DNA from 2 places in the Staphylococcus sp. TCBT05 genome. Region 2 is predicted to be linked to the other one. Evidence: riboswitches for the same ligand, from Rfam matches in the RefSeq annotation. Region 2 holds a riboswitch; the other holds the start of a gene.
The links. A riboswitch is a leader RNA that binds a small molecule or an ion and turns the genes downstream of it on or off. The one in region 2 is predicted to bind lysine.
Positions count from the first base shown of each region.

Region 1 (11,758 bases), 280 kb from region 2:
TCACTATACCAAAAATTGAAATCACATCAAATTAAAATAATATATAGACCCTTAACACCAACAATTGAAAATGCTAAAGAGGCTGAGTCTTTTGGAGCAGATATTTACGTAGCAACAGGTTTTGATGAGGGTGGTACAGTTCCAGAACGCGTGATTGGTACTTTTTCAATTGTACCTATGATTGCCGATGCAATTGATATTCCTGTCGTTGCCGCTGGCGGTATTGGAGACTACAGAACAGTAAATGCTGCTTTTGCGTTAGGTGCAGAAGGCGTGTTTGCAGGTAGCTTGTTTATTGCTACATCAGAAAACCCAGCTGCTGAAAATGTTAAGCAAAAAATTGTCGATTCAAATGCTACAGATTTATTATTATTTAGAACTTTACCAGCATACTACAGATCGTTACCCGGAAAATTGGCAGAAGAATTAGTAGAAATGGATCGCCAAGGCTATTCAAATAGCGAATTGTCTCAGTATATGGGTGGGGGCGCTAACATGAAATTAGGTATGTTAGATGGTGATACTGAAAATGGATTTGTCTCAGTTGGCACAGGCATTTCTACTATTTCTGAAATCAAACCGGTAAAAAATATTATTAAAGATGTCATGAAGGATATTCAATAAGTTTATGCTGCTTAATAACATATAAAAACAAAACCACAATCTGATGTGTTGTAAGTTCTGTGAATATCATTCTATAGTTCAACATTCACTAACAAACAGCACTAACTTGATTGTGGTTTTGTTTATTTATCTTCTGAAATTTGATTATTTGGTATCATTAATTATGAGTTGTCTTAATGATTGTCTTTTTATAACTTCTCTTGCTTTACCATCTTTCAAGAAGAATACAGATGGTTTTTGCATTTGGTTATAATTTGAAGCCATGGAATAATGATAGGCACCCGTTGATAAAATAGCGAGATAATCTCCACGTTTTACTGTATTTGGAAGTTGAGCATTTTTAATAATAATATCACCTGATTCACAAAGCTTACCGGCTAATGTGACTGTTTCATTCGCTTCATCATTGCGATTTACTAGCAACGCTTCATAACTCGCATCATAGAGTGCAGTACGGATATGATCACTCATGCCACCATCAATTGACACATATTTATTAACGTCTGGGATTTCTTTGATTGTTCCTACTTCGTATAAAGTAATTCCAGCTTCACCAACGATCGAACGACCGGGTTCAATACCAATCTCTGGAAGTGGATAATTGGTTTCTTCAGCTATCGTCTTAATAGCTTCTGTGATTTCTTTAATACCATCTTCAATAGGGAAACTCACATCGCCTTCAACATATCGAATACTGAAACCACCACCAAGATTAATTAGCTCTACATTAATATCATTGTCTTTCAACCAAGAAATCACTATTTTAGCTGTTTCAATCATCGCTTCTGTGCCTTCGATTTGTGAACCAACATGGAAGTGGACCCCTTTAAGGTTTAAGCGCTTTGATGCAAACACTTTTTTGACACCTTCTATAGCTAAACCATGTTTAATCGACAATCCAAATTTACTATCTTCTTGACCTGTTTGTATAAATTCATGTGTATGTGCTTCAACACCAGGATTCAAACGCAATACAACATTGACTGTTTCACTTGCGTAACGATCAATCAAGTCAATTTCCTCTAATGAATCTATAACAATATAGCCAACTTTGCTTTCTAAGGCATATTGGATTTCATGCTTTGTTTTATTGTTACCATGAAAATGAATATGTTGTGGATCAAAACCAGCTTCCAATGCAGTATAGAGTTCACCTTCAGATACTACATCTAATTCTAAACCTTCCTCTTGCACAAGTTTAACCATTTGAATACAAGTAAACGCCTTTGAAGCATAAGAGATATTATATGTTAAACCACTTGCCTTAAATGCTTCATGATAGCGTCTCATTTGGTTTCTAATTTGTACTTCATCATATACTATAGTAGGGGTACCAAAGCTTTGTGCAATCGTCTTTAGACTTGTACCACCCATCGTTAATTCGCCGTTATTGTTGTATTCTACTACCATCTTTATCTATACTCCTTTATTAGTGAGTCATGATTCATTGCGCTGAGTTGCTCTGAATTAGCTCCCACACCTTTAAATGTATACTCATCTACGCGCATATCATTATTATATAGTATTACCTCATCTTGTGCATTTACTTCTGAATCCACTTCTACAAACATATGACTCATCATCAAAGCTCTAATTGGATATCTTTTACCGTTGATCATAGCTTCATGTTTCGCACGTGCCTTTAATATGCCATCACCATATCCCACATCAACGACTGCCAGTTTTGTATTGTTCTCAGTCGCTTCGTAGGCAAAGCTATACCCACAATAATCTCCTTGTTGTACTTCGCGAACTTGAATTACATTTCCTTTAACAGTTAATGACTGTTTAATCAATGATTCATCTAATGAACCATAAGGTCTTGAACCATATAAAGCAATACCAACACGTGCATGTGTATGATTTGGAAGCACACAACCTTCTCTATAATAGCTCGCACTATTTTGTGCATGTATCATTTCAAATTGATAGCCATCCTTTAATAGCGTTTCAACAACATTCAGCCATGCTGTTTTTTCAATATCATAGTCAGGAACATCAAATTCATCAGCATATCCAAAATGTGTCCATAAGCCTGAAATATGCATTTTCAATGTATTTTCATTCTGTTCATGATGCTGCAAGACTTCCTTTATTTCATCAATTGTTTTCAAACCTGAACGATGCAATAAATTTTCGAATTCTAAATGTACATGAATATCATATAAATCTTCCACATGTTCATAATAATATTGAAGGGAAGGCAATGTCATATGAATTTGATGTTCTCTTAAAACATCAAACTCATATACTGCATTCATCAAGAATATGGTTGCTTCCGGTGCTATCTTTCTAATTCGTACAGCTTCCTTTAAAGAGGTCGTACTGAATGTGTTAATCCCAATTTGTAAAAATTGTTCTACCGCAAAGTTCAAGCCATAATGATAAGCATTATTTTTTACAACAGCCATAATATTATTGTTATTAACAACATTTGCGGCATTCTTTTTAAATTCTGCTGTTTCCACTGACCAAGTAGCAGTCATTTACGTCACACCTCACTGTAAGTTTTTAATAACTGTTCATAGTAATCTGCAACACGTATCAACATATATTCGTTAAAGTTTAATGTTGCTGTATGCAAACCTGTAATATAACCTTTAGATTCATCTCGTACACCGACAAATACAAAATAACTCGGTGCAAATTGACTATAAAAACTAAAGTCTTCACCAAATAAATAAGGCGTAGGTTTATCAATAATCTCAAAGTTTGCACTAGTTAGACCCTGTGTTACTTTGTGCTTTAATGTTGGATCATTATAAGTAGGGGGATATCCTTCTTCAAATTTAACCTCACAATCTACATCAAACAACAATTTAACACTTTCTGCGATTTTCTGCATTTGTTGTTTCACAATTTCTAAATCGTTCACATCATATGTTCTTATTGTACCTTCTAAATATCCATTACTAGGCACTGTGTTGATTGCTTCACCAGCTTCAAAGTGTCCCATATGTACAATATTGCGTTTCAGACCATTTAAATGATATTGTTGAATTTGACCAACTTGAGTTAACACATGTTGCAAAGCTTCTCCACAAGAATGGCCTTGTTCTTTATCTGCTACATGACTTGATAATCCATTTAAGAAGAATCTGTACTCCGTAGCACTTGCAGTAATTTCTTCATCTCTAATAACAACTTTACCTTCATCTTCAAAAGGCATAACATGAATTCCAAATACTGCTTCTATATTATATGCTTCAAATGCACCCGCCTTGATAAGTCGATTCGCACCACCACCTGTTTCTTCAGCTGGCTGGAAAATAAATACGACATTATGTGGTAATTCACCATTTTCAGCTAATGCTTTGCAACGTTTTACAAACAGCATTAGCGCTGTAGTATGTCCATCATGGCCACATGCGTGCATAACATTATCTGTTGAACTTCTATAGGCAACGTCATTTTCCTCAAATATTGGTAGGGCGTCTATATCTGCACGATAAGCGATTGTACGATCACTGTTTCCCTCAAGAAATGCTATTATGCCAGTTTCTAATGGACGTTTGTAAGTTATTCCCAGTTCATCTAAAAATGCAGCTATATACGTCGTTGTCTCATATTCATGAAGGCTTAATTCTGGATGTTGATGTAAATGTCTTCTATGTTTAGTAACGAATTCTAATTCATTCATTTAAGATCAGATCCTTTATTTATTATTATCAATTAAATTCTCATATTTAAGTAGTTTAAATATAACTATAGGTTGCAAATACATTATGTATATAAATTTTTAAAAAATGGAGGTAAAGAAATTGTAAGTTAAATTCGACAAGTGCATCGTCATTAACCAAAAGTATCTTTATCCTCCGATAATAATGGATAAAAACAACGTAAATCCCAGTTGTTTTTCATCCAATTCAATTAGTAAATATTTTAATTATATTAGTCGTTTAATTTTCTTAACGCTGATACGATTTCACGTTTAGAATCTTCAACTTCACTCGTTTGCTTAATAACTTTAGCTGGTGTACCCGCAACTACTGCTCCTGCTGGTACGTCTTGAGTAACGATAGCGCCAGCTGCTACAACTGCTCCTTCACCAACGCGTACGCCTTCGAGAATTACAGCATTAGCACCAATTAATACATTATCTTCAATTACAACAGGAGAGGCACTAGGTGGTTCGATGACACCTGCAAGAACTGAACCTGCGCCGACATGTACGTTTTTACCAGTCGTTGCTCGTCCTCCAAGCGTAGCATTCATATCAACCATTGTGCCTTCACCAACAACTGCTCCGATGTTGATTGTTGCACCCATCATTACAACCGCTCCGTCTTCAATAATTGCTTGTTCTCTAATAAATGCTCCTGGTTCAATACGTGCATTTGTATTAGTTAAATCTTTCAATGGAATTGCAGAGTTACGACGATCCATTTCAATTTCTAAATCTGTAATTGCAGCTTGATGCTGCTCGTAAAATGATTTCCAATCATCCGCTTCACAGAAAATTACTTTTGAATCTTCTGAACCAAACACTTTAAATTCTTCTGGGAATGCTACATCATTAAAGTTTCCGTTTGCATAAACTTTAATAGGGGTTGTTTTCTTTGCGTCACTAATATATTGAATAATTTCTTCTGCCGTTAAATGTTGTACCATAATTTAATACGCTCCTTGAATTTTATAAGTTGTTAAATGTGTAATAACCATTTTCTTTGTTAACTAATTTCTCTGCAGCACCGATTGCACCATTGGCAAAAATATCTTTTGATTGTGCACGGTGTGTAATTTCAATTGTTTCATCTGTACCTGCAAATAATACATCATGTTGTCCTACGATTGTACCACCACGTACTGCATGAATACCAATTTCTTCTTGTGTTCGTTTTTCATTGTTTTCATGACGATCATATACTGGTGTTGATTGTGTTCTTAATTCTTTAATTACATCATATAATTTTACAAGTGTACCACTTGGGGCATCTACCTTTTTATTGTGATGTGCTTCTGTTAATTCAATATCAAAATCTTCTAATAGTGGGACTGCTGCTTCCAAAATTTTAGTTAGGGCATGTACACCATAGCTCATATTTGCACTAAAGAATACAGGCATTTTTTTACTTAACAATTGCAATTTATCGATAATCTCTTCTTTTTCACCTGTAGTTGCTATAACTAATGGTAATTCGAAATCATCATCTAATAGTGGTAATAATAATTCTGGATTTGAAAAATCAATCGCTACATTTGCATCTTTTGCGTCAGATATTTTTTCAAAAGTAGGGTAGGGATATGACTTATCATTATTTCTCACAATAATACCACTGATTTCATGTCCTTTTTCTTCAGCTAATCTTGCTACACGCTCGTTCATCGCGCCGTAACCAATTAATAATATTTTCACACTAGTTCACCTGCTTTAAATTGTTCATATGCTGTTTCTAATTTCTGTCTATCATCATCTTGTAGCGTCACTAGTGGTAATCTTACTTCATAATTGCCAAAACCTTCCACTGTAGTTAACACTTTAATCGGTACTGGATTGACATCAACTGCCAATGCATCAAGTAAAGCTTTAACTGGTTTAAATTGCGCTTCAATATTTTCCCCTTGTTGTTTAGCGTCGTATAACGATTGGAAGGTTTTTGGTATAACGTTAGCTACTACAGAGATAACACCGTGACCACCTCTTTGATAATATTCTACAATATTATCGTCATTACCACTAAAGAGTGCAAATTCAGCTAAGTTTAAACGTGATTTTAAAGCTTCTAAATACTCAAAATCATTTGTGGCATCTTTTAAAGCAACAATATATTCATTTTCACTTAAAGTTTCTACTGTTTCAGGTTCAATTGTCATATTCGTACGAGAAGGGACGTTATATAATACAACTGGTAATTTGACTGCGTCAGCAATTGTGGTAAAGTGTTCGATTAAACCTCGCTGACTTGTTTTATTATAATAAGGTGTAATAAGCATAATAGCATCTGCACCAATTTCACGTGCTCTCACTGATGCTTGGATTGATTTTTGAGTATTGTTAGTCCCAGTTCCAGCAATTACAGGAACACGCCCATCAACATAATTCACTACTACTTCTAACACGTGTTCTTTTTCTTCATCTGTTAGTGTTGGATTTTCTGCAGTTGTTCCATTTACAACGATTGATTTCGCTTCATTTTCTAATAAATATGCTAAATGTTTTCTTAAAGCATCGTAATCAACTTCATTATGTGTGAATGGTGTGGTTAGGGCTACACCAACGCCCTCAAAAATATGTGCCATCTTATTTAACTCCTTTCAGACTCATTACTTGCTCAAGAATTTGTACTGCGTTCAATGCTGCACCTTTCAATAAGTTGTCTGAAGTACACCAAACATGGAATGTATTATCTAAAGAATCGTCTTTTCGGATTCGACCTACAAATATTTCATCTTTACCAGTAGAATGAATCGCTAACGGGTATTCATTTTTTTCTGGGTTATCGACTAATACGACACGTTCGTCCTGTTCAAATAATTGTTGAATCTCAGCAACAGACGTATCTTTGTTTAATGTCACACTCATGTGAACACTGTGACTATCTTGTACAGGAACACGTACACATGTCGCCGTTACTTTTAAATCATCATCTTTTAAGATTTTTCTTGTTTCATCGATCATTTTTTGTTCTTCTTTCGTATAACCGTCTTCTAAAAATACATCAATATGTGGTAATACGTTATTATAAATAGGGTGCGGATAAGCTTCTGGTTCTTTACCATTTGCGCCTTCAGCTAAATCTTGTTTACCCTTAACACCTGAACCAGAAACAGCTTGATATGTGGTATAAGCTACACGGTTTAAACCAAACGCTTCTTGTAAGACTTTTAAAGGAACTACAGATTGAATCGTTGAACAGTTTGGATTTGCAATAATCTTACGCTCTAACACTGGTTCATTAACTTCTGGAACGATAAGATCAATACCTTCCGTCATTCTCCATTGACTTGAATTATCGATAACGATTGCTCCTGCTTGTTCAAAAATAGGGGAGAAGTGTTCACTTGTGCTACCACCTGCACTCATTAATACATAGTCGTAGTGTTCATTTGCTGCTTCCTCTGTTAATTCTTGTACAGTATATGTGTTACCTTGGAATTCTACCTGTTGACCTGCTGAACGAGCTGATGAAAATAACACTAATTCATCATATTTAACGCCTTTTCTATCTAAAGTCTCTAACATGTTTCTTCCTACTAAACCTGTTGCACCTGCTACTGCTAATTTTGTCATAATTTATACACTCCATTTATAATTTAATTTTATAAAAATTTTAGAAAATTCAGATTTCAAAAGCTTTATATAAAGCATGTACCGCGCGCTCACCGTTATCTGCATCAATCACACTTGAAATACTAATTTCTGAAGTTGTAGTTTGGTAAAAAGGAATATCGTTTTCAATTAATGTAAGAAATGCTTTTGAAGCGACACCTGACATATCACGCATACCTGAACCGATTAATGAAATTTTGACATAGTCTTCATTAATTTTGAAGTCTAAAGCACTGTATTGTTCAGTCAATGATTCAAAAATATTAGTAATTTGTAATACATCTGTATCTTTTATAGTAAAGGACATTTGTAGTCCTTCCAAGTTAATAATTTGAGAAATCATATCAACATTAACAGACCCCGCTTCTAATTCATTAAACAATGCTGTTAACAAATTGTTATCGGGTAGGGGATAACTGATTGTTACATGCATCATATGTGTGTCTAAAGCAACGCCTGTTACCGCTTTTTTCTCCAATATCTCAGTTTGTGGCATAATCCATGTTCCTTTCACATTTGATAAAGTTCTTCCTAAATATAGTGGAATATTATAATTATTAGCGAGTTCAACACTTCTTGTTTCCAACACGCCAGCACCTAAAGCACTCATTTCCATCATCTCTTCATATGAAACATAATCCAAACGCCTTGCTTCTTTATATAACCTAGGATCTGTTGCATAAACGCCGTCTACATCCGTATAAATTTCACACGGTGTTTGATTGCTAGCTGCTAAAGCTACTGCAGTCGTATCTGAACCTCCACGACCAAGTGTTGTTATCTCCAAGTCGTCATTGACGCCTTGGAATCCAGCGACTACTAACACATCGTGATGGTTAAACGATTGATTAAACGTTTCGGGGTCAATTTCAGCAATTCTACTCTTCAGATGATGTCCGGTCGTTTTAATACCTGCTTGATAACCGGTCATCGCTCTTGCCGAAACACCGATATCATTCAATACCATCGAAAGGTAAGAAACAGTCTGTTGTTCACCCGTCGTAAGTAACAACGCTAATTCTTGATCCTTAGGCGTAGAAGTTAATGATGATACATTCGCCATTAACTCATCTGTGGTTTTACCCATTGCACTTACAACTACAATCAATTGTTCTCCTTGTTCCACTCTATTTTTTAACATTTCAGCTATGCTTTTAATTTTAGTAAAATCACTAACTGAAGAACCTCCAAATTTTAAAACACTTCTTTTCAATTTCTATATCCTCCTCAATGATAGGGGAGAATCACAGTAATATAAAAAAAGAACAAGTCCGGAGTTGCGAACCTGTTCATTAATATATACAAGTGATGCACTCCATTATTTAAAAATAATGACAGACTCTTAGCTCTTAACCATAAAGTCCAACGTGTTATAAGCTGCTATTATAACTGTTTCGGCATCTCACCCTTTCAAAATTAGCTGCTAGCAGACAGGTTCTACTAAAATTTACTAATGATTGATGCGCCTCATCAAAACTATTTAATTTTTGTTTATGATTCACATTATACATAGGGTTATATGTCATGTAAACTGCTTTCAACAAAGTTTTTCTAATTTACTGAAAAATTAAACTATATAATTTCCATTTAACTTTAATAGTGTATTATTTAACTAACTAATTAGAATTCTTCATAATTATCCGGATCTTGTCCTTTTAATCTACCATCTGGTTGTGTTAAATTATCAATTTTTTCTAGGTCTTCATCTGTTAATGCGAAATCAAACACATCTTTATTTTGTATTTGTCTGCTAATAGAAGTAGATTTTGGAATTGGAACGACGCCGTTTTGCACATGCCATCTTAAAATAATTTGCGGAATTGTTTTATTGTACTTTTCAGCAATCGTAGCAATATTTTCATCATTAATAACAGTTGATGCTCGTCCCAGTGGACTCCATGCTTCTGTAACAATACCTTTTTCTTTGTTGAATTGAATCATTTCTTTTTGATTAAAGTAAGGATGTAGTTCGATTTGGTTAACAGCAGGTAAGACACCTGTTTCACGTTCAAGTGTTTCAATATGTTCTTGTGTAAAGTTACACACACCGATAGATTTAATTAAACCTGCTTTTTGAGCATCGATTAATGCTTTCCAAGCTTCAACATATTTACCTTGTTTAGGATTAGGCCAATGAATTAAATATAAATCAATGTAATCTACATTCAAACGATAAATTGACTCTTGAATTGCTGTTAAAGCAGCATCATAGTCTTGATAACGTCCTGGTAATTTAGAAGTGATAATAATTTGATTTCGAGATACATGACTTATTTCTATCGCACGTCCAACTGTACCTTCATTTTCATAATTATAGGCAGTATCAAGTACTCTATAACCTTGATTAAGGGCATTTACTATAGCATGTACACCTTCAGATCCATTTAATTTGTATGTACCAAAACCAATTTGTGGCAATACTTGGCCATCAAGCAAATTCAAATTTTTCATAAACTTATTCCTCCTATTTACTTTGTCAATGTTGATTATATAACTCAACATTATCTATTTAAAATAATTTGCCTACACAAAGTAATATTAAAAGGGGAGACAAACAAAAAACGCAGTTATCAAATACATTAATTTGCACTGATAACTACGTTACTTACTAATTAAAATTATTTATTTAAAACGCCTGTTTCCTTTAAATATTCCTCATATGGAATTTCTTTAGAAACAGATCCTTCTGGATTTAAATCGATGACACGATTTGCAATCGTATTTATAAATTCAAAATCATATGATGTAAAGATAATTGAACCTTTAAATGATTTCAATCCATCATTCACCGCTGTAATACTTTCTAAATCTAAGTGGTTAGTAGGTTCATCAAGTAACAATACATTCGAACTTGATAGCATCATTTTACTTAACATACAACGCACTTTTTCTCCACCAGATAAAACATCTGCTTTTTTCTTAACTTCTTCACCACTAAACAACATACGTCCTAAGAAGCCACGTAAGAAAGTTTCAGTCTGTTCATCTTCAGGTGCATATTGACGCAACCAATCAACTAAGTTCATATTTACGCCTTCGAAGTATTCAGAATTATCTTTTGGTAAGTAACTACGTGATGTTGTTACACCCCATCTAACAGAACCTTCGTCTGGTTCCATTTCTCCAGCTAATATTTTCAGTAAAGTTGTCTTAGCAATTTCACTATCACCAATTAATACCGCTTTGTCATTTGGATCCATTGTAAATGAAATATTGTCTAATACTTTCACACCATCTACAGTTTTAGATAGGTTTTCCACAAACAATAAATCATTACCGATTTCACGTTCAGGTGTGAAGTTAACAAATGGATAACGACGTGAAGAAGGTTGAATATCTTCTAATTCTATTTTTTCTAATTGTTTCTTACGACTTGTAGCTTGTTTTGATTTTGATGCATTGGCAGAAAATCGTGCTACGAAATCTTGTAGTTCTTTGATTTTTTCTTCTTTTTTCTTATTTTGATCTTGTGCCATTTTCATAGCTAATTGGCTAGATTGATACCAAAAATCATAGTTACCAACGTAGACTTTAATTTTACCATAATCTAAATCTGCAATATGAGTACATACATTATTTAAAAAGTGTCTATCATGCGAAACAACGATAACTGTATTTTCAAAATTAATTAAGAAGTCTTCTAACCAGCTAATCGCAGGAATATCTAAGCCGTTTGTAGGCTCATCTAGTAATAACACATCTGGTTCACCAAATAAACTTTGCGCCAATAACACTTTTACTTTTTGATTATTTTCTAACTCAGACATCGTTTTATCTTGTAAATCTGCTGAAATACCTAGACCAGAAAGTAGTGTGCCTGCATCAGCTTCAGCATTCCAACCATCCATTTCAGCAAATTCACCT
Region 1 covers NZ_JBUQDQ010000038.1:459,711-471,468, forward strand. The annotation lists gene ACY191_RS09370 (NAD(P)H-dependent flavin oxidoreductase) at 1-624, shown strand, start outside; gene lysA (diaminopimelate decarboxylase) at 769-2,034, opposite strand; gene ACY191_RS09380 (alanine racemase) at 2,037-3,110, opposite strand; gene ACY191_RS09385 (amidohydrolase) at 3,116-4,264, opposite strand; gene dapD (2,3,4,5-tetrahydropyridine-2,6-dicarboxylate N-acetyltransferase) at 4,516-5,235, opposite strand; gene dapB (4-hydroxy-tetrahydrodipicolinate reductase) at 5,258-5,980, opposite strand; gene dapA (4-hydroxy-tetrahydrodipicolinate synthase) at 5,977-6,864, opposite strand; gene ACY191_RS09405 (aspartate-semialdehyde dehydrogenase) at 6,866-7,855, opposite strand; gene ACY191_RS09410 (aspartate kinase) at 7,905-9,107, opposite strand; lysine riboswitch at 9,195-9,373, opposite strand; gene ACY191_RS09415 (aldo/keto reductase) at 9,515-10,345, opposite strand; gene ACY191_RS09420 (ABC-F family ATP-binding cassette domain-containing protein) at 10,513-11,758, opposite strand, start outside.
Region 1: another riboswitch for lysine. It lies ahead of ACY191_RS09410 (aspartate kinase); the one in region 2 lies ahead of ACY191_RS07945 (amino acid permease).

Region 2 (11,758 bases):
ATTCGACGCAATCACGTGTCGTCGACTCTAGACATGCTGATGAAGTTAATGCGATTCGTAGAAGAAGAGAATGTGAAAAGTGTGGGACACGTTTTACAACTTTTGAACATATAGAGAAGAGACCATTAATCGTCGTGAAAAAAGACGGAACAAGGGAACAATTTTTACGTGAGAAAATCTTAAACGGACTTGTGCGATCATGTGAGAAAAGACCTGTACGATATGAACAGTTAGAGGAAATTACAAATAATGTTGAATGGCAATTGCGTGATGCAGGTCAAGCTGAAATTTCTTCGCGAGAAATTGGGGAGTATGTAATGAACTTATTGATGCACGTGGATCAAGTATCTTATGTGAGATTTGCGTCTGTCTATAAAGAGTTTAAAGATGTCGATCAATTATTAGAATCGATGCAAGGTATTTTAGCAGAGAATAAACGGAGTGATTCTTAGATGGGATTACAGGCAAATGATTATGGATTGCGACCGCATGATAACTTTAATGTCATTCGTAATTTTGAAATCAATCACAGACATTTGCAAATACTAAATAGATTATTTACACCACTTATAGGTCCTGAGGCAATTGGTTTATACCATTATTTAAACCAATTTGTTGAGCAGTCAGCCGACACAATTGCTACACATTATATTATTATGAGTGAATTAAAGATTAATTTGCTAGAATTTCGAAAACAAATGGATTTGCTAGAAGGTATTGGGCTAATGAAATCCTTTGTAAAGCATGATGAACAACTTTCTTCATTTGTCTATCAATTGGTGCAACCACCATCTGCTAAACAATTTTTTAATGATCCAATGTTGTCAGTCTATCTTTACAGTGAAGTCAGTAAGCAGCGTTACCATCAATTAAAGCAGTATTTCGAAGCAGAACATACTGTAGCAATGCAACACTATCAAGAGGTCACGCGAACATTTACAGATGTATTTAAAGTACCTAATCATCAAGTTAAAGTGGATACGAGTAAAATTCCGAACGACCAACATTATAATGGCATCGAGCTTTCAGATGTAAAGTTTGATTTTGAGACATTATATGACCTATTGCAGACACATTTTATTAGTAAAAAGATTATCAATAAAGATGCAAAACAGTTAATCACACAGTTAGCTACTTTATATGGTTTGACACCAGAATCGATGAAACGCATTATCTTGAAATCGATTACTAGTGCCCAAGAACTTTCTTTTGAAGAGTTAAGAAAGCATGCTCGAACTTATTATTTAATTGAACATGAACAACAGTTACCTAAATTAAATAAAAAGGGTGACGCAGTTTCAAAATCTGCACCAACTCAACAAAGTGAACCAACTCAACAAAGTGCATCAACGGAAAGTAAACAACAACAATGGTTACAGCAACTAGAAGAAACTAGTCCGATTGACATGTTAGCTTCTTGGTCAGAATCTGAACCAACTGCACAACAAAAGTTTATGATTGAAGATTTAATTGAACGAGAAAAACTATCATTCGGTGTCATTAATGTATTACTTCAATATGTTATGTTAAAAGAAGATATGAAGTTGCCAAAGACTTACATTTTAGAAATAGCGTCCAATTGGAAGAAAAAAGGAATTAAGACTGCAGAGCAAGCATATCAACAAGCGATGAAAGTGAATAAGGCACAATCTGAACCACGTAATCATGCTCCAAAGTATAAACAACGTCAATTAGCGTCAAGAGAAATGACGCCAAAATGGTTATTAGAAGCTAAGGATCAGGATGATCATCCTGCAACTGCAAACAATGAACCAGAAGAAGATGAAAAATTAAAGGCTGATAGAGAAGCCTTTCTTAAACATTTGAAACAACAATGGAAGGAGGAATAAGCTATGAAGTCTTTTAGTAATATAATGGGCGACTCTAATGATTTATCAAAGCGCATTGCTAAAATTAAAAAAGATGTAATAAATGATCCTGATGTAAAAGCTTTTTTAGAGTCAAATCAGAAGAATCTAACTAATGCTATGATTGATGAAGATTTAAATATTTTGCAAGAATATAAAGATCAACAAAAACATTATGATGGCCATGCATTTGAACAATGTCCGAACTTTGTAAAGGGGCATGTACCAGAGTTATATATTGAACATGGACATATAAAAATTAAATATTTGCCATGTCCATGTAAAATAAAGCATGATGAAGAACGATTCAACTCCCATCTAATTACTTCGCACCATATGCAACGCGATACTTTAAATGCTAAATTAGAAGATATTTATATGGATAAACGTGATAGATTGGACGTAGCTATGGCGGTAAATAAAGTGTGTGAACAAATCACCAATAAAGAGACGGGTGTTAAAGGACTTTATTTATATGGGCCATTTGGTACAGGCAAGTCATTTATAATGGGAGCAATCGCCAATCAGTTAAAGACTAAAAAAATTCCTTCAACTATCGTATACTTACCAGAATTCATTCGAACATTAAAGGGTGGATTTAAAGATGGTTCATTTGAAACTAAGTTATCACGTGTAAGAGAAGCGAATATCTTAATATTAGATGATATCGGTGCTGAGGAAATTACGCCGTGGGCACGTGATGAAGTGATTGGCCCATTGTTACATTATCGTATGGTACAAGAACTACCTACATTCTTCACATCTAACCTGAGCTTCAAAGAATTGGAACATCATCTTTCTGTGACCCGTGATGGTACAGAGCAAACTAAGGCGGCTAGAATATTAGAGCGTATTAAAGCATTGGCTACACCATACTATCTTGAAGGAAAAAATTATAGGAACGATTGAAATATTGAATAATTGTTGTATAATATAGATAAATCTAAATCAATATGAAATTGTCAAAGACATGATGGACCAGTGAATACTTTACAGAGAGCCAAGTGAGATGAGATTTTGGTAAGTATACTTGTTCATTACTACTTTGTAAATGGTGTGCTAAATCACATCCGGCTCAAGACCGTTATCTTAAGTAGAGTAGGCAAAGTTAACTTTAAGTTAGACGATGTCTTATTTTAGGGTGGTACCACGATGACCTCGTCCCTTTTGGGATGGGGTCTTTTTGTTTTTTTAGTAGTGTGTTTGACAGTTCATTATTGATGATAGTACATATGAAAAATAGGAGGGTAATTATGGAGCAAATTAATATAACATTTCCAGATGGCAATTCGAAGGTGTTTGATAAAGGCACAACAACTGAAGATATAGCACAATCTATTAGCCCTGGTTTACGTAAAAAAGCTGTTGCAGGTAAATTAAATGGACAATTGATTGATTTAACACGTCCAATTGAAACTGATGGGGAAATTGAAATCGTAACACCAGGTAGTGAAGAAGCATTAGAAGTGTTACGTCATTCGACAGCACATTTAATGGCACAAGCTTTAAAACGTCTGTATGGAGATGTTTGCTTTGGTGTAGGTCCAGTGATTGAGGGTGGATTCTACTATGACTTCGATATGGAAGAAAGTATATCATCTGATGACTTTGAAAAAATTGAAAAGACAATGAAACAAATAGTCAATGAAAATTATCCAATAGAACGTAAAGTGGTAACTAGAAATGAAGCAAAAGCATTCTTTAGTGATGACCCTTATAAACAAGAATTGATTGATGCAATACCTGAAGATGAAAATGTAACATTATACTCTCAAGGTGAATTTACAGATCTTTGTCGAGGTGTACATGTTCCAACTACTGCGAAAATAAAAGAGTTTAAACTATTATCTACAGCTGGTGCATATTGGCGTGGTGATAGCAATAATAAAATGCTACAACGTATTTATGGTACTGCGTTCTTTGACAAAAAGGATTTAAAAGCACATTTACAAATGCTTGAAGAAAGAAAAGAACGTGATCACCGTAAAATTGGTAAGGAGTTAGAATTATTCTCTAATAACCAACTTGTTGGTGCGGGTCTACCTTTATGGTTGCCTAACGGTGCTACAATTCGCCGTGAAATCGAACGTTATATTGTCGATAAAGAGGTGAGCATGGGATATGATCACGTGTATACACCAGTTATGGCAAATGTTGATTTATATAAAACATCTGGTCACTGGGATCACTATCAAGATGATATGTTCCCAACAATGAAATTAGACGAAAATGAAGAAATGGTACTACGCCCTATGAACTGCCCGCATCATATGATGATCTATGCGAATAAACCACATTCATACCGTGAGTTGCCAATTCGTATTGCAGAGTTAGGTACAATGCATCGTTATGAAGCAAGTGGGGCAGTATCAGGATTGCAACGTGTTCGTGGTATGACTTTAAATGATGCGCATATTTTCGTACGTCCAGATCAAATTAAAGAAGAATTCAAACGCGTTGTTAATCTTATAATTGATGTTTATAATGATTTTGGTTTTGAAAATTATTCATTCCGATTAAGTTACCGCGATCCTGAAGATAAAGAAAAATACTTCGATGATGATGATATGTGGAACAAAGCTGAAAGCATGTTAAAAGAAGCGTCTGATGAATTAGAATTGGATTATGAAGAAGCAATCGGTGAAGCGGCGTTCTATGGTCCGAAATTAGACGTTCAAGTTCAAACTGCAATGGGTAAAGAAGAAACATTATCTACTGCACAACTCGATTTCTTATTACCTCAAAAATTCGATTTAACATATATCGGAAATGATGGTGAACAACATCGCCCAGTAGTTATACACCGAGGCGTAGTGTCAACAATGGAACGATTTGTTGCATTCTTGACTGAAGAAACTAAGGGTGCATATCCTACTTGGTTAGCACCTAAACAAGTAGCTATTATTCCAGTTAATGTTGATTTACATTATGATTATGCACGTCATATTCAAGATGAGTTGAAATCACAAGGCGTACGTGTAGACATTGATGATCGTAATGAAAAAATGGGCTATAAAATAAGAGAAGCTCAAATGCAAAAAATTCCTTATCAACTTGTTGTTGGTGATAAAGAAGTTGAAAACAATGAAGTAAATGTAAGGAAATATGGTTCTCAAGATCAAGAAACACTTGAAAAAGATGAATTCATTTGGAATCTTGTAGATGAGATTCGTTTGAAAAAACAAAGATAGTCTTGAAAGTCTTTACAAAATAATGTATATTACAAGTTAGTGAAATAAATAAAATTCATAAAATTTGAGTTAGAGGTTGCGTTTTTAATAAGTAAGCATTTTGATGTCGAATGGGTCATATGACGAATGTTGAAAGGTAAAATCGCCGAAACAGACTTTATCCATTTATACTGTTTGTTGGGTCAGTTATCGAAAGAGACTGAACTGTCACATATGTGATGTGCTACCTATATACATGCTATTATTAAATTGGTTGCATATCTATTAGGTATGCAACCTTTTTTTAGGCGTAAAACTATAAAGCATATGCTTCGGGAAAGAGCAAAATTATAGTGACTACTGATGTGGATAATCATAAGCTGTCAGTATGAGACAAACTATAAAGACACTGGCTAAAACATATAGAAAGTTAACCTCTAAGTTTACAAAGAAAGGAAGCTTCTATGGCAAAACAAAATAATCAGAATGATGGTATACAAAGGGGACTTAAAGACCGTCATATTTCAATGATAGCAATTGGAGGTTGTATCGGAACTGGGTTATTTATGACTTCAGGTGGTGCAATCCATGACGCTGGAGCTCTAGGTGCATTGCTCGCCTACGCTATAATCGGTGCAATGGTATTCTTCTTAATGACATCACTAGGTGAAATGGCTACTTATTTACCGGTATCTGGTTCATTTAGTACATATGCAACAAGATTTGTAGATCCTTCATTAGGATTTGCATTAGGATGGAACTATTGGTTTAACTGGGTAATAACAGTAGCGGCAGATGTTACAATAGCTGCACAAGTTATACAATATTGGAGTCCTTTAGCAGGCATTCCAGCGTGGTTGTGGAGTTGTTTATTCTTAATAATTATCTTTGGTTTAAATGCTTTATCAGTTCGAGTTTATGGAGAAAGTGAATATTGGTTTGCTTTGATTAAAGTCGTAACAGTTATTATCTTTATTGCGATTGGATTGTTAACGATTGTAGGTATCATGGGTGGCGAATTTGTTGGCTTTGATACATTTACAAAAGGAAATGGACCAATCTTAGGTGATGGTATTGGTGGAAGCTTATTATCTATATTAGGTGTATTCTTAGTTGCCGGATTCTCATTCCAAGGAACAGAATTGATTGGTATTACTGCAGGTGAATCTGAAAATCCAGAGCGTGCAGTACCTAAAGCGATAAAACAAGTATTCTGGAGAATATTATTATTTTACATCTTAGCGATATTTGTTATCGGTATGTTAATTCCATATGATAGCTCTGCGTTAATGGGTGGAGATGATAGTGTAGCTACATCACCATTTACATTAGTCTTTAAAAATGCTGGTTTAGCATTTGCAGCGTCATTTATGAATGCTGTCATCCTTACCTCAGTATTATCTGCAGGTAATTCTGGAATGTATGCATCAACACGTATGTTATATTCAATGAGTAAAGATAAACTAGCCTTTCCAATTTTTGGTAAAACTAACAAATACGGTGTACCGTATATTTCATTATTCGTAACTGCATTAATTGTAATCGGTATTTTCTTATTACAACATGTAAGTGGAGATGCTTATCAATATATCGTTGCAGCTAGTGGTATGACCGGTTTTATTGCATGGGTAGGTATTGCGATAAGCCACTATAGATTTAGAAAGGCATTTAACAAGCAAAATTATGATAAATCTAAGCTTAAATATACTGCTAAACTATTCCCATTTGGACCTATTTTTGCCGGTATATTATGTGTGATTGTTATCATTGGTCAAGACGTTGATTTCATCAAAACAGGTGACTTTGATTTAAATCGCTTTGTCATTACTTATATGGGAATACCAGTATTCTTAGTGTTCTTTATCTATCATAAATTACGCTATAAAACGAAGAAGATTCCTTTAGAACAAGTTGACTTGCGTCAAGATGTAAAAATGGATGAAATAAAATAATTTAATAAAACTGTTGACTTAGCCAATTAATGTTGATATGATAGGTAACGTTGAATACGAAACGAACCAAGAAGAAGCTCCCGCTTCTCACCTGTAGCGACGCTAATTGCAGTTGGCAGGTCTATATATACATGGATTGTCATGTGTAGAGAAGAGCGGGTATGTTATGTACTCGCTCTTTTTGCTTGGGATAATTTCGTAAAAATCTTGGAGGTGTCAACCATAGCAAAAGATCAAACTCAAGTTAACGAAAAGATTCGCGCAAAAGAATTACGTTTAATTGGCCAAGATGGAGAACAAATTGGCGTTAAAACGAAAAACGAAGCCCTTGAAATGGCTGATCGTGTTGGTTTAGATGTAGTCTTAATGGCTCCAAACGCTAAACCACCTGTTGCTAGAATTATGGATTACGGTAAGTATAAATTCGAACAACAGAAAAAAGAAAAAGAAATGAAGAAGAAACAAAAAACAATTAATCTTAAAGAAATTCGTTTGAGTCCAACAATTGAGGAACATGATTTCCAAACAAAATTGAAAAATGGTCGCAAATTTTTATCTAAAGGCGATAAATGTAAAGTTTCAATTCGTTTCAGAGGTCGTGCGATTACGCACAAAGAAATTGGTCAACGTGTTTTAGAGAAATTTGCAGATGAATGTAAAGATATCGCAACAGTTGAACAAAGACCAAAAATGGACGGGCGTCAAATGTTTATTACGCTTAGCCCATTAAACGAAAAATAATAAAGATATTACAGGAGGAAATGAATCATGCCTAAAATGAAAACACACCGTGGAGCAGCTAAACGTGTTAAAAGAACTGGTTCAGGTAAATTAAAACGTTCAAGAGCTTTCACATCTCACTTATTCGCAAACAAATCTACTAAGCAAAAACGTAAATTACGTAAAGCTTCATTAGTACACAAATCAGACATGAAACGTGTAAAACAATTATTATCTTATAAAAAATAATTGACGCAAAAAGTCAGAAGAACATATTAAGTACGAAGATATTTAGAGGAGGAATTTATTATGCCACGAGTTAAAGGTGGAACAGTAACAAGAGCTCGTCGTAAAAAGACGATTAAATTAGCTAAAGGTTACTTCGGTGCAAAACGCACATTATATAAAGTAGCAAAACAACAAGTAATGAAATCAGGTCAATATTCATTCCGTGACCGTCGTCAAAGAAAACGTGATTTCCGTAAATTATGGATTACTCGTATCAATGCGGCTGCACGTCAACATGACATGAGCTATTCAAGATTAATGAATGGTTTGAAAAAAGCTGAAATCGATGTTAACCGTAAAATGCTTTCTGAAATTGCTATTTCAGATGAAAAAGCTTTCGGTGAATTAGTAGCTAAAGCTAAAGAAGCTTTAAAATAATATTTCAAAATAAAGAGATGTACACCTTTGTACATCTCTTTATTTTATATTTATACTTAAAAGATGGTACATATATGTTGTGTTTAATAAACATTTTGATATATAGCGTTATCATTTGATAAAATGGCTGTAAAGTCAGATTCAAAGGAGTAAATTATGTCTAAGTTTGATGAAATGATAACAGTAGTACCAAGATCTACATTATTTAATGAAGAAAAAAATAAATTTAATGGTTTCTTGGATAAAAATTCAGTGAAAGGTCAAGAAATATTTGATACTTTGACTAAATATGAAGTGAAACGTCGCGGAGATATGGAGGAGGACCCTACATATAAACAACTCATTTCATATTGTATTTTGGAAAATGAGCGTGATGAAATTTTAGTTTACGAACGTTTGTCAGGTGGCGGTGAAGCTAGATTACACGGACAATCATCGATTGGTGTTGGTGGCCATATGAATGATGTTAAAGGTGCAGACTCAATTAATGAAGTGTTAAGAGTTAACGCACAAAGAGAACTAGAAGAAGAAGTTGGATTATCTGCTCAAAAATCTCAAAACTTAGCCTACATTGGCTTTATTAATGATGATACTAATGAAGTTGGAGAAGTACATATGGGCGTTGTGTTTAAAATTAATGTCAATAGTAGTGATGTTGAGGCAAAAGAGACCGATACTTTAAGAATAAAGTGGATGGATCAAGCAAAAATTGACAATTATGATGATTTTGAAACATGGAGTGCTTTAATATTACAAGCATTAAAGTAGAGGTGTATGGCTATGTCTGATATTATCCCTTTTCCGCAATCACAAAAAAAGTTAACACGAGACATCAAAGAATCTTTACACAATGGTCATTTCGATCATGCGTATGAATTGTTTGAGGATTATGAAAGACAATTTGAACTTGATGACGCTTTGGCATTATTGAAATGTTCCATGCTATATCAAATGAAACATTATTTAGAATTACGTGAAGAGGCTATCATTTTATTAAAGCAAGGCATAACAAAGTACGATGAATTAATGGTCTATTATATTAAAAGTTTAAGTGGTTTAGGACAATATTTTGAAGTGGTCGAAGTCATTGACCAAATTATTGATGAGGTCAATGATCATAGAACACGTATGGAGTTGTACCCTTTAAAGGAATATGCTCTCAGTCAACTAGAACAACATAATGAACGTGCGTCACAACAACTACAACAATTTGACGTATTGTCTGTGAGAGAACAGGTCAATACAGTGTTAACTTTAATAGATCATAATCAATATAATTATAAAAAAACGGTGGCAAATCTTATAGAAGCGTTACCGTTAGCACCTAATGTGATAAGCATTATGCTTGAATATTTACGTTTTGCAAGTTACAGTGAGCCAGTACAAATTAAGAAGTACGGGTTTGATTTATTACCGATTCCTAAAGATTTAGCAGGACTGGACCATACAGACATAAAGATACAAGTTATACCAGAAGTGCTCAATCGTTTAGAAGATGACGCTGCACAAATAACAGATGAAGCACATCACTTAATGAATAATCATGCGATTTTATTATACCCACTTGATATTCTTGAGTTTGCACCACTAGCAGTTTGGATAGAAGCATATGTAAACTATTTCAAATCGATGTTGGGGCTAGAGGAAATAGATGAATCAAACGAAGTTACCAAATTACTTGTATCCATCGATATACAGGAATAATTTAATTAAGTTTGTGTAATTTGGGTAAGTAAATATGGTAGTATTAAAAAATCGAATTAATTAAAATTTCAACATGCCAATTGTTTTGTATGTTCCGTGTTTGTGTAGAACATTGACGTATGCTATAATAATGGAGTTGAAAAAATAAAATAGGATAATCATGGAGGTTTTTATACATGACAGCAACTTGGGAAAAAAAGGAAGGTAACGAAGGTGTATTATCCGTTACAGTTCCAGCAGAAAAAGTAGACAATGCAATTGATAAGGCTTTTAAAAAAGTAGTTAAACAAATTAATGTACCTGGTTTCCGTAAAGGTAAAGTACCACGTCCAATCTTTGAACAACGCTTTGGCGTAGAAGCATTATATCAAGATGCAGTTGATATCTTATTACCAGAAGCTTACGGTGAAGCAATTGATGAAACTGGCATTAAACCAGTTGATCAACCTGAAATCAATGTTACTTCAATTGAAAAAGGTAAAGACATGACTTTCGAAGCTACTGTAGTAGTTGAGCCTGAAGTACAATTAGGTGACTACAAAGGATTAGAAATCGAAAAACAAAGTTCTGAATTAACAGACGAAGAAGTTCAAGAGTCTATCGATCACCAATTAGGCCACTTAGCTGAAATGGTCGTTAAAGAAGATGGTGCTGTTGAAGAAGGCGATACAGTAAACATCGACTTTGATGGTTATGTTGACGGTGAACAATTCGAAGGTGGACAAGCTGACGGTTACGATTTAGAAATCGGTTCAGGTTCATTTATCCCAGGATTCGAAGAACAATTAGTAGGTGTTAAAGCTGGTGAAGAGAAAGATGTAAACGTTACTTTCCCAGAAGAATATCACGCTGAAGAATTAGCTGGTAAAGAAGCTACATTCAAAACTAAAGTAAATGAAATTAAATTTAAAGATGTTCCAGAATTGACTGATGAAATTGCTAATGAGTTAGATGCTGAAGCGAACACAGTTGACGAGTACAAAGAAAATTTACGTAAACGTTTAGCTGAACAAAAAGCAACTGAAGCAGAAAATGCTCAAAAAGAAGAAGCGATTAACAAAGCTTCAAACAATGCAACAATCGATATTCCAGAAGCGATGATTAATACAGAATTAGATCGCATGGTTCAAGAATTTGGTCAACGTATGCAACAACAAGGTTTAAATCTTGAAACATACTTCCAAATCTCTGGTCAAGATGAATCACAATTAAGAGAACAAATGAAAGACGATGCTGAAGAGCGCGTTAAGACAAACTTAACATTAACAGCAATCGCTGATGCAGAAGAGGTTGAAGTAACTGATGCTGACATCGATAAAGAATTAGAAAAAATGAGTGAACAATTTAATATCTCAGTAGAAGATATTAAACAAACACTTGGTAGCACAGACATCGTTAAGAATGACGTGCGTATCCAAAAAGTTATCGATTTATTAGTTGATGAAGCAAAGTTAGTAGAACCATCTAAAGATGACACTGAAGCATAACTAAATATAAACTAAGCAAATTGTTTTGTGAATTATATGTTAGTTGTTTAATATAGTAATCCAGTAGCAGATGCATTCATTAATGTATCTGCTACAGTACTTTATGCAAAAAACTTGGAATTGTATAAGTTGCATATTAAAATACTATTTAGTATAGTCTTTAGGGAATAGGGGTGTAAATAGAATGTTTA
Region 2 covers NZ_JBUQDQ010000038.1:175,058-186,815, forward strand. The annotation lists gene nrdR (transcriptional regulator NrdR) at 1-452, shown strand, start outside; gene ACY191_RS07930 (replication initiation and membrane attachment family protein) at 453-1,850, shown strand; gene dnaI (primosomal protein DnaI) at 1,854-2,777, shown strand; gene thrS (threonine--tRNA ligase) at 3,122-5,059, shown strand; lysine riboswitch at 5,122-5,293, shown strand; gene ACY191_RS07945 (amino acid permease) at 5,503-6,990, shown strand; ribosomal protein L20 leader region at 7,053-7,180, shown strand; gene infC (translation initiation factor IF-3) at 7,204-7,731, shown strand; gene rpmI (50S ribosomal protein L35) at 7,759-7,959, shown strand; gene rplT (50S ribosomal protein L20) at 8,020-8,376, shown strand; gene ACY191_RS07965 (NUDIX domain-containing protein) at 8,533-9,144, shown strand; gene ACY191_RS07970 (hypothetical protein) at 9,157-10,080, shown strand; gene tig (trigger factor) at 10,257-11,567, shown strand; gene clpX (ATP-dependent Clp protease ATP-binding subunit ClpX) at 11,752-11,758, shown strand, end outside.